Regions from separate parts of the Kineococcus sp. R86509 genome, predicted to be linked through region 2. Evidence: riboswitches for the same ligand, from Rfam matches in the RefSeq annotation. Region 2 holds a riboswitch; the other holds the start of a gene.

Region 1 (5,533 bases), 500 kb from region 2:
GGCGGCCTGCAGGTAGTCGCGGGCGGGTTCCACGAGGACGTCCCAGCCGGTTCCGGGGTGCAGGGCGACCTGGGCGGCCAGCGCCGAGGACAGCGTGCAGCCGGTGCCGTGGGTGGCGGTGGTGTCGACCCGGTCGCGCCGGACGAGCACGGTGGTCTCGGGGCTCCCGGGACTCGCGAGCACGTCGACGCTGGCCTGCCCGCTGAGGTGCCCACCCTTGAGCAGGACGGCGGTGCCGCTGCGCCGCGCCAGTTCCTGCGCCTGGTCCCGGCACTGCGCCACGGAGGTCGCGGCGTCCACGCCCAGCAGGGCCGCCGCCTCGGGGACGTTGGGGGTGACGAGGTCGGACAGCGGCAGCAGCACGTCGCGCACCGCGGCGACGGCGTCGGGGTCGAGCAGCGCGTCGCCGCTGGTCGCGACCATGACGGGGTCGAGGACGACCGGTCCGAGCGCGCGGGAGCGGAGCACCTCGGCGACGGCGAGGACGACGTCGGCCCCGGCGAGCATGCCGATCTTGGTGGCGTGGACGGTGATGTCGTCCAGGACGGTGTCCAGCTGCAGACGGACGAACTCCGCGGGGACCGCGAGGATGCCCCGCACCCCGTGGGTGTTCTGCGCCGTCAGCGCGGTGACGACGCTCGCCCCGTAGACCCCGTGCGCGGCGAACGTCTTGAGGTCCGCCTGGATCCCCGCTCCCCCGCCGGAGTCGCTGCCCGCGATGGTGAGAGCTACGCGGACGGGAGGGGGAACGGGTGCGCTCACGATCCCCACCGGGTCCGCAACGACCGGGCGGCGACCTCGGGGTCCTCGGCGGCGCAGATCTCGGACACGACGCAGAAACCCGCGATCCCCGTGCCGTGCAGCTGCTCCAGGTTCTCGGGGTGGATCCCGCCGATCGCGACGCAGGGCACGGGAGAAGCCCCCACCACGGTCGCGAGACCTGCGGGGCCGAGCGGCGCGGCGGCGTCGGGTTTCGTCGGGGTCGCCCAGACCGGTCCGACCCCGAGGTAGTCCACGACGCCCGGGTCGATCGCGGCGACCTCCTCGGTCGTCGAGACCGACACCCCGAGCAGCATCCCGGGGGCGATCCGCCGGACCTCCTCGACCGGCAGGTCGGACTGCCCGAGGTGGACCCCGTCGACGCCGGCGATGAGGGCGATGTCGACGGCGTCGTTGACGAACAACGGGACACCGCTTCCCCGCAACGCCTCCTGCACGGCCAGCACGAGCGCGAGGCGTTCGCGGTCGCCACCGTCCTTGGCCCGCACCTGCACGGCGGTCACCCCGCCGGCGACGGCCGCACGGACCACCGCGGGAACTCCGCGGGGTCGGCACTGGGCGGTGTCGGTGACGAGGTAGAGCGTGGGGTCGAAACCCCGCCTCACGCGATCCGCCCGGAGCGCGCGAGGTCGTCGCGGACCGCATCGGCGTCGACGGCGTCGAGTTCGTCCAGCCAGCGGATCGCGAAGGTCCCCGGCCCGACCCCCTGCGCAGCCGCGCGTTCCGCGGCGACGGCGACGTGGACGTGGGCGGCGACGGCCGCGACCAGGGGGTCCTCGGCGACGGCGGCGTAGGCGGCGACGAGGGCCCCGAGGGAACACCCCGCCCCGGTCGTGCGGGTCAGCAGCGGGTGGCCACCACTCACCCGGACCGTGCGTCCACCCTGGACGACGACGTCGACGACCCCGGAGACCGCCACGGCTCCCCCGGTGCGGTCGGCGATCTCGCGGGCGGCCACCAGGGCCTCCTCGACGCCGTCGGTGGAGTCGACCCCGCGACCGCCGGCTCCCGCGCCGGCCAACCCGAGGATCTCGGAGGCGTTGCCCCGCACCACGGTCGGGGCGTGCTGGAGCAGCTCGCGGGCGACGCGGGTGCGGAACTCCAGCCCACCCACGGCGACGGGGTCGAGGACCCAGGGGGTTCCGTTCCGGTGGGCGGACTCCGCCGCCAGCGACATCGCCCGGGCCTTCTCGTCGTCGAGGGTGCCGACGTTGACGAGCACGGCGGAGGCGAGCTGCGCGAACGTCGCCGACTCGTGGACGTTGTCCACCATGGCCGGGGAGGCACCGGCCGCCAACAGGACGTTCGCGGTGATCGTCTGCACGACGGAGTTCGTGAGGCACTGCACGAGCGGGGCACGCTCGCTCAGCGCGGCGCGCGCCGCCACGACCTGCTCGGGACGGACGTGTTCTGGTGCAACGGCGGTCATGGCCGCGACATCCCTTCGTCAGCATTACCTGCGTCAGGTTCGACGGGTGTGTTCTCAGCTCCGTGATCTGCGCGGAGCACCCCGTGTCGCGGCCGACAGTAGCACCGTCAGGCCATGGTCAAACGCTGGGTCGGCGCTGGGTCAGTTCTCCCCGCCCGCGCGTGCCTGGGCCCACAGGTCGACGCCGGAGTCGACGGCGAACTCGTCGATGGCCTTCAGTTCCTCGTCGCTGAACTCGAGGTTCGACACGGCGGCGACGTTGTCCTCGACCTGCTGGACGGAACTCGCCCCGATGAGCGTCGTCGTGACGCGACGGTCGCGCAGCACCCACGCCAGCGCGAGCTGCGCGAGGGTCTGACCACGACCGTCGGCGATCTCCTGCAGGCCGCGGATGCGGGCCAGGGTGTCGCCGCCCAGGATCGAGGGGTCGAGGGACTTCCCCTGCGCCGCACGGGAGTCCTCGGGGATGCCGTTGAGGTAGCGGTTGGTCAGCAACCCCTGCGCCAGCGCGGTGAACGGGATGCAGCCGACCCCCTCCGCCTCGAGCACGTCGAGCAACCCCGACTCGATCCAGCGGTTGAACATCGAGTACGAGGGCTGGTGGATCAGCAGCGGGGTGCCGAGGTCGCGCAGGATCCGCGAGGCCTGCAACGTGCGCTCGGGGCCGTAGGAGGAGATCCCGACGTAGAGCGCCTTGCCCGAGCGGACGACGGCGTCGAGCGCCCCCATCGTCTCCTCGAGCGGGGTGTCCGGGTCCGGTCGGTGGTGGTAGAAGACGTCGACGTAGTCGAGGCCCATGCGCTGCAGCGACCGGTCCAGCGACGCCGTGAGGTACTTGCGGGAACCGTGGTCGCCGTAGGGACCGGGCCACATGTCCCAACCGGCCTTGGAGGAGATCATCAGCTCGTCGCGGTAGGGCTTGAAGTCCTCCGCGAAGAGCCGGCCGAAGTTCGTCTCCGCCGAGCCGTAGGGCGGGCCGTAGTTGTTGGCGAGGTCGAAGTGGGTGATCCCCAGGTCGAAGGCGCGGCGGGCGATGTCGCGCTGGGTCTGGAACGGCTTGTCGTCGCCGAAGTTGTGCCAGAACCCCAGCGAGAGGGCCGGCAGTTCGATCCCGCTGCGGCCGCAGCGGCGGAAGGGCATGGACTCGTAGCGTCCAGCGTCTGCGGTGTACGTCACCCGCCGATCCTGCCACGACCACCCCGTGGGAGGCACTGCCGGGCGAGCACGTCGGGCCTCCCTGCGAGACTGGTCCCGTGAGCCCGCCCCCCGCACGGACGTCCCGACCCGCGCAGCGCGCGGGGAGTCCGCGGGGAGCTCGCGCGCTGGTCCTGGACGAGCTGCGCCGCCGCATCGTCGGACTGGAGTACCCGCCGGGCACCCCGTTGTCCGAGAACGAACTCGCGGCCGCGCTGGGGGTCAGCCGGACCCCGGTGCGCGAGAGCCTCATCCTCCTCGTGGAAGACGGTCTGGTGAACGTCGTCCCCCAGGTCGGGACGTTCGTCTCCCCCCTGCGCGAGAGCGACATCGCCACGGCGCAGTTCGTCCGCGAGGCCCTCGAACTGGCCTCGCTGGAACAGGCCGTCCCGCAGGTGGGCGAGGACGACGTCGAGGACCTGCGCCGCTCACTGGAGGACCAGCGCCGTGCGGCGGACCGGGGCGAGCACGACCGGTTCTTCGCCCTGGACGAGGATTTCCACCTCCGCCTGCTGACCGTCTCGGGGCACGCCGCGGCCTGGCGTTCGGTGAGCCGGGCCAAGGCCCACCTGGACCGGGCCCGCCGGTTGTCCCTCCCGCTGCCCGACCAGCTCGGCGTGCTGATCGACCAGCACGAGGCCGTCGTGGACGCGGTGGCCGCGCACGACGCGGACACCGCCGCGACCGCCCTGCGGAGCCACCTGCGCAAGGTGTTCGACGACATCGCCGTCGTCCGGGCCGAGCACCCGGAGTTCTTCTCCGACGACCGCTGAGCACGGTCACCGAGCCGTGCGGCTCGGTGATCGTCGGAGTCGCTCACCAGTCGTGCATGCTCCCGTCGAGTCGACGGTTCACCGGCAGGTAGCGGGGTTCGTAGGGGAACCGCGCGGCCGCCGCCTCGTCGAACTCGACGCCGATCCCGGGGACGTCCCCGGGGTGCATGTACCCGTCGGCGAAGGAGTACGTGGAGCGGAACACCTCCCCCGCGGGATCCCGGTGCCCCATGTACTCCTGGATGCCGAAGTTCGGGATGGCCAGGTCCAGGTGCAACGCCGCGGCGTGCGCGATGGGCGAGAGGTCACCCGCGCCGTGCGCCCCGGAGCGGACGCCGAACAACTCCGCGAGGGCGTACACCTTGCGCAGGTGCGAGATCCCCCCGCTGTGCGACACCGACATCCGGACGTAGTCGATGAGGCGTTCGGTGATGAGGGTCTGGACGTCCCAGATGGAGTTCAGGACCTCCCCCACCGCGAGCGGGGTGGTGGTGTGGGCGCGGATGGTGCGGAACGCCGACTGGTCCTCGGCCGGGGTCGCGTCCTCGATCCAGAACGGCCGGTACGGTTCCAGCGCGCGGCCGAGGCGAGCGGCCTCGATGGGCGTCAACCGGTGGTGGACGTCGTGCAGCAGGTGCACCCCGAACCCGAAGCGTTCCCGGACGGCCTCGAAGACGGTCGGGGCGAAGTCGAGGTAGGCCGAACTCTCCCAGGACCCCTCCTCGGGGCGGTCGGAGTTCGCGGGTTCGTAGATGCGTCCGTCGTGGACGGAGACGCCGTAGGTCTTGGCGACCCCCGGTACCGCGGCCTGGATGCGGACGGCCTTGTAGCCCTGCTCGAGGTACTCGGCGAAGCGGTCGAGGAGCTCGGGGACGTCGTGGCCGTCGGCGTGCCCGTAGACCATGACCCCCGAACGGGAGGCACCGCCCAGGAGTTCGTAGACGGGCAACCCGGCGACCTTGCCCTTGATGTCCCACAGCGCGACGTCGACGGCGGCGATCGCGGTCATGCCGACCGGTCCCCGCCGCCAGTAGGCCCCCTTGTAGAGGTACTGCCAGGTGTCCTCGATGCGGGCCGGGTCCCGGCCGATGAGCAGCGGGCAGACGTGGTCGCGCAGGTAGGACGCGACGGCGAGTTCCCGGCCGTTCAGGGTGGCGTCGCCGACCCCGACGACACCGTCGGAGGTCTCGAGCACGAGCGTGACGTAGTTGCGTCCCGGCGACGAGACGACGACCCGGGCATCGGTGATCTTCATCGGACCCTCCGCGGTGGACTACTGCCACACTAGTGCACCAGCACCAGGCGGGCGAGGGTCAACCGACGTCCACCGCGCTCGCCCCGAGGGTCCCGCTGACGA
Region 2 (5,533 bases):
ACGGCGTTGCCGACCATCTCAGCCGTCACGAGTTCGACCGCGTCCTGCGTGGGGATGTCGAGACCACGTCGACCGCAGACGTCCACGACCCAGTGACGGGCCGTCGTCACCGCCCGGGGGTGCTGTTCGAGTGTCAGGAACTCCACGCCTCGCACCTCTTCGTCCTCGCCCACGCAGCGCTTCGGAGCGGGCGGGGGCGTGGATGGGTGGAACGCGGCGGCGAAGAGGCCGAGAGGGTGACGCGAGGGACCCGTCCCCTCGGCTCATCGGCGAGGACGCGCAGCGAGGTGGAGGGACCACTCGAACACGCCGGCGCCGGACGGGAGGCGTAACCTCCCCGACGGACGAGGAAGTCGAGACGCGGAGAGAGAACCCCCCATGGCGTTGCGCGTGCTGTTCATCGGCGGTACCGGGATCATCAGTTCGGCGTGCTCGACGCTCGCCGTCGAACGCGGGATCGACCTCACGATCCTCAACCGGGGCAGCGGCCGGCGGGAGGTTCCTGCCGACGCGAAGGTCCTCACGGCCGACGTCCGCGATCCGGCGGCGGTGCGAGAGGTGCTGGGGGACAGCGAGTTCGACGTCGTCGTCGACTTCGTCGCCTTCACCCCCGACCACGTCCGCGCCGACGTCGAGCAGTTCCGCGGCAAGACCGGGCAGTACGTCTTCATCTCCAGCGCGAGCGCCTACCAGAAACCCGTCGCGCACCTCCCGATCACCGAGTCGACGCCGCTGCACAACCCGTTCTGGCAGTACTCCCGCGACAAGATCGCCTGCGAGGAACTGCTGACCCGGGCCTACCGCGAGGAAGGTTTCCCCGCGTTCGTCGTGCGCCCCAGCCACACCTACGACCGGGCGTCGATCCCGCTCGACGACGGCTGGACGGCCATCGACCGGATGCGTCGCGGGAAGCCCGTCGTCGTGCACGGGGACGGCACGTCGACGTGGGTGCTGACCCACCACACCGACCTCGCGAAAGGTCTCGTCCCGCTCCTCGGGGAACCCGCCGTCGTCGGCGACGCGGTGCACATCACCGGTGACGAGGTCCTCACCTGGGACGGGATCGCGCGCCGGCTGGCGACCGCGGCGGGTGTGGCCGAACCCCGTCTCGTGCACGTCCCCAGCGAAGTCATCGCGCGGGAGACGCCGGGAGGTGCCGCGGGACTGCTGGGGGACAAGGCGCACTCGGTGGTCTTCGACAACACCAAGCTCAAGCGGCTCGTCCCGGGTTTCGCGGCGACGACGTCGTTCGCGGAGGGAGCCCGCGAGATCATCGCCCACCACGACGCGAACCCGGCCCTGCGGGTCGTCGACGACACCATCGAGACCCGGCAGGACCGGCTGGTGGAACTGTTCGGCTGAGGATCAGTCCTTGAAGGCGTCCTTGACGTGCTCGCCGCGCTGCTTCAGGTCGGCGGCGGCCTGGTCCTTCTGACCCTCGTGGCGCAGGGCGTCGTCGTCCTTCGCCCCGCCGACCGCTTCCTTCGCCTTGCCGGCGACGTCCTGGGCGGCGTTCTTGATCTTGTCCGCAGCGCTCACGGTTCCTCCTCCAGAACACCGGGGAGGTGGCGGACGGACGTCCGCGCGAGCCCGTTCCCGGTGCGATCACATCGCAGCACGCGCGCGACGCGACCGCACCCGGAAGGGGTCAGGAGTTGGCTTTCACCGCTCCGTCGTCGCCCGGCCCGAGCCCGGGCGGCAGTTCGCCGAAGCTGTTGCGGTACCAGACCGCGGCCTGGCGTTCGACGATCAGCCGGGTCAGGCCGATGATCGCGCCGGAGGCGAGCGCCCAGACGACGGCTTCCTTCCACGCGACGTCCGGGTCCTCCGGGTTGTCCGGCGGCGGGGACTTGGTCACCGAGACCCACACCTTCTTGGTGACGCGGCTCGCGACAGCCGTCGCGATGATGCCGGCACCGGGGCCGACCAGCTTCCAGACGATCGAACTCATGGCCCGAACCCTGCCCTACAGCAGGTCCAGGAGCCACCCCAGGACCGGCGTGAGGGCGGCGGCGCTCGCCCCGAGGACCGCGATCACGACGATCAGGGTCATCAGCCGGACCGCCCGGGAGGGGCCGCCGTCGGGTCCACGCATCATCCGGAGCACCCGGCCATGGTCGCAGTTCCCCACCGGTGGTCCGGCGGGCGATCCCCGCCCCGATCACGAGTCGGGAGGGAGGACGGGGGTAGTAGGGTCGCGGGACAACGACAGGGGAGCGCCGGGTGGCGCTGAGAGTGCGGGTTCCCGCAGACCCTCGAACCTGATCCGGGTCACACCGGCGTAGGGAGTCGGGACGTCCTCGACCCGCGGCCACGGTGGCGGCGGGTCCCCCTCCTGGACCACAGGAGGACCACCATGAGCACCACCCTCACCCGCTCGCGCGGGACCGCGCACTGGCGCACCGTCGACCTCGTCACCGCCGCCGTCCTCGGCGTCGCGTTCGGCGTCGTCTTCTGGGGCTGGGACGTGCTGTACCTCGCCGTCGAACCGCTGTTCGCGGCGCTGCCGCCGCTCAAGGGCCTCGTCGCCGGGGTCTGGCTGCTGCCGGCCGTCGTCGCCGCCCTCGTGATCCGCCGCCCGGGCGCCGCGCTGCTCGCCGAGATGGTCGCCGCGACCGTCGAGGCGCTGCTCGGCAACTACTGGGGCATCACGACCCTGGTCTCGGGCGCGATCCAGGGCGTCGGGGTCGAGATCGCCGTCGCGCTGTTCGCCTGGCGCCGCTTCGGACCGCCCGTCGCCGTCCTCGGCGGGATCCTCGCCGGGGTCCTGGAAGGGCTCTTCGAGCAGTTCTACCGCTACGACGGGACCTGGGACCTCGGCTGGCGCCTCTTCTACGTGGGCACCTTCGCCGTCTCCGGCGCCGTCGTCGCCGGCCTGGGCGGCTGGCTGCTGGTGCGGGGACTGGCCCGTTCCGGCGCGCTCGGTGCCTTCGCCGCCGGCCGCGAGCACCACGGCCGCGCCCGCGACCGTGGCTGACCTGACCCTGCGCGGCCTGACGGTCACCCCCGCGGGGTCCCGTCGACCCGTGGTGGCCGACGTGGACCTCGACCTCCGGCACGGGGAACGGGTCCTGCTCGTGGGGCCCAGCGGGGCGGGCAAGTCGACCGTCCTGCGGGCGCTCGCGGGACTCCTCGAGGACGACGTCGACGCGAGCGGCGAGGTCCTGCTCGACGGTCGGGCTCCGCGCGCCGGGGAGGTCGGGCTCCTGGTCCAGGACCCCCTCGACGCCGTCGTCGCCGAGCTCGCCGGCCGGGACACCGCGTTCGGGCCCGAGAACGCCGGCCTGGACCGGTCGCTGATCTGGCAGCGGGTGGCCCGCGCCCACGCGGCCGCCCGCTACACCGCCGGTCGCGACCGCGAGGTCGTCACGCTGTCCGGGGGGGAACGCCAGCGGCTCGCCCTCGCCGGGACGCTGGCCGCCGACCCCGGCGTGCTGCTGCTGGACGAACCCACCTCGATGCTCGACGCCCCCACCGCCCGGGCCGTGCGCGCCGCGGTGCTCGAGGCCGCCCGCGACCGCGGGCTCGTCGTCGTCGACCACGACCTCGCCGGGTGGGCCCCGCACGTCGACCGCGTCGTCGTCCTCGGCCGCGACGGCCGGGTCCGTGCCGACGGCCCCCCGGACCGGGTCCTCGCCGACCCGGCCCTGCTGGCCGACGGGCTCTGGCTGCCCGGGGCTCCCGCCCCGCAGCCGCTCGACCTCCCGGCGGGGCTGCTCCGCCCGGACCTGCACGTCGTGGGAGACGTGCTGCGCGGCAACGGGCTGGGACTGGTCCGCCGCCGCCGTGGACTGCGCCCGACCCCACCCGTCACCGTGCTGCACGACGTGGACGTCACCCTCCGCGCCGGCGTCACGACCCCCCTGACCGGCGACAGCGGGTCGGGGAAGTCCAGCCTGCTGGCCGTCCTCGGCGGGCTCGAGCGCCCCACCGGCGACCTCGTCGCCGCGACCGGGTTCGCCCCCCCGGGACGTCCCGCACCGCACACCTGGCGCTCGCGCGACCTGGCCGCCCGGACCGGGTGGGTCCCGCAGTCCCCGGAGCACTCCTTCCTCGCCACCGACGTCCGGGGCGAGGTCCGGGCGACCCCCCGGGTCCTCGGTCGGGACACCGCCCGGGCCGACGCCCTGCTCGACGTCCTCGGCCTGCGGGAGCGCGCCGACGTCAACCCCTTCCGGCTCTCCGGCGGCGAACAACGACGACTGGCGCTCGCGGCCGCCCTGGCCGCCGGCCCGGCGCTGCTGCTCGCCGACGAACCGAGCGTCGGGCAGGACCGGGGTACCTGGGCCGTCGTCGCGGGACTGCTCGCGGGTGCGGCCCGGGACGGGGCCGCCGTCGCCGTCAGCACGCACGACGCCGGTCTGGTCCACGCCGTCGCCACGGGCGCCGGGGTCCACCTCGTCGCCGGTCGCAGCTCGCGTGGGGCGGCGGCGGCGTGACGGACGGTGAAGTCCTCCACAGCGATGTCCACAGGACTGTGCACACACCTGTGGACAAGGTTGTGGGACTGCACCCCACACCTGTGGACGACGGGGTTCCACCGACGGCCGCGCAACGGCGCAGCACCGGTCCCGGGCCTCTCGTCCGGCACTGCGGACCCCTGCCGCTGCTGGCCGTCGGGGTGCTCTGCGCCGTCGGCGCCTTCGCCGTCCAGGAGTGGTGGCAGGCGGCCGGAGCCCTTGCCGTGCAACTGCTCTGCCTCCCGCTCGTCGTCGGTGACCGGCGCGCGTTCCTGGTGCGGTCGTTGCCGCTGCTGGTCGCCGCGGTCTCCGTCGGGTGGTCCACGGTCGTCGCCGGCAGCAGTCCCGAACCCCTGTGGACGGCGTTGACGGCGTCCCTGCGCCTGCTCGTGCTCGTCCTCCCCGGTGCGCTCCTGCTCGGCTGGATCGACCCGGCCGAGGCCGGCGACCACCTCGCCCAGCGGCTCCGGCTGCCCGGACGCGTCGTCGTGGCCGTCGTGACCGCCCTCGGTCAGCTCGACACCCTCGCCGCGTCCTGGGCGCAGATCGCCGCCGCCCGCCGGGTCCGCGGGCTCGGCCCCGGACGGGGCCCGCTGTCGCGCCTGCGGTGGTCGGCCTCGACGGCGTTCGGGTTGCTCGTCGACGCGGTGCGGCGGGCGGGACGGACGTCCGTCGCGATGGACGCCCGGGGGTTCGCCGGCGACACGGCGCTGCGCCGCAGCTGGGCGCTGCCCGCTCCCTGGCGACGCGCGGACACCGTCCTGGTGATCGTCGGGGTGGTCGTCGCCGCCCTGCCGCTGGTGCTCCGGCTGGTGGGGGGAGCGTTCGTCACGTCGGTGGGCTGAGTGTCGGGCTGAGCCTCAGGTGAGGTCCCACAGGTCGGCGAGCATCCCGCCGTCGGGAGTGTGTCGCTGCGGCGCGGGGGAGTCGAGGACGACCAGCAGTTGAGCCACGGTCCCGGTGACGTCGGCGGGGAGGAGGGTGATCCCCTCGGGGTGGTCCTCGCCCTGGCCGTGCGGGAGGTCCAGGACCACCGGGAGCTCCACGGCCCGGACGACGTCGGCGGCCTCGGT

What was found. Region 2 has a riboswitch for thiamine pyrophosphate ahead of SJY07_RS15670 (ECF transporter S component). Riboswitches for the same ligand answer to the same signal wherever they lie in the genome.
Region 1: another riboswitch for thiamine pyrophosphate. It lies ahead of thiM (hydroxyethylthiazole kinase); the one in region 2 lies ahead of SJY07_RS15670 (ECF transporter S component).

What each region holds. Positions count from the first base shown of each region.
Region 1 covers NZ_JAXHCE010000001.1:3,705,949-3,711,481, reverse strand. The annotation lists gene thiD (bifunctional hydroxymethylpyrimidine kinase/phosphomethylpyrimidine kinase) at 1-762, opposite strand, end outside; gene thiE (thiamine phosphate synthase) at 759-1,385, opposite strand; gene thiM (hydroxyethylthiazole kinase) at 1,382-2,209, opposite strand; TPP riboswitch at 2,203-2,303, opposite strand; gene mgrA (L-glyceraldehyde 3-phosphate reductase) at 2,351-3,385, opposite strand; gene SJY07_RS18120 (GntR family transcriptional regulator) at 3,463-4,176, shown strand; gene manD (D-mannonate dehydratase ManD) at 4,220-5,431, opposite strand; gene SJY07_RS18110 (DUF2993 domain-containing protein) at 5,490-5,533, opposite strand, start outside.
Region 2 covers NZ_JAXHCE010000001.1:3,207,156-3,212,688, forward strand. The annotation lists gene SJY07_RS15645 (ATP-binding protein) at 1-146, opposite strand, end outside; gene SJY07_RS15650 (NAD-dependent epimerase/dehydratase family protein) at 379-1,362, shown strand; gene SJY07_RS15655 (CsbD family protein) at 1,366-1,539, opposite strand; gene SJY07_RS15660 (DUF4235 domain-containing protein) at 1,649-1,951, opposite strand; gene SJY07_RS15665 (hypothetical protein) at 1,967-2,107, opposite strand; TPP riboswitch at 2,201-2,305, shown strand; gene SJY07_RS15670 (ECF transporter S component) at 2,357-2,977, shown strand; gene SJY07_RS15675 (ATP-binding cassette domain-containing protein) at 2,970-4,439, shown strand; gene SJY07_RS15680 (energy-coupling factor transporter transmembrane component T family protein) at 4,523-5,305, shown strand; gene SJY07_RS15685 (DUF3616 domain-containing protein) at 5,321-5,533, opposite strand, start outside.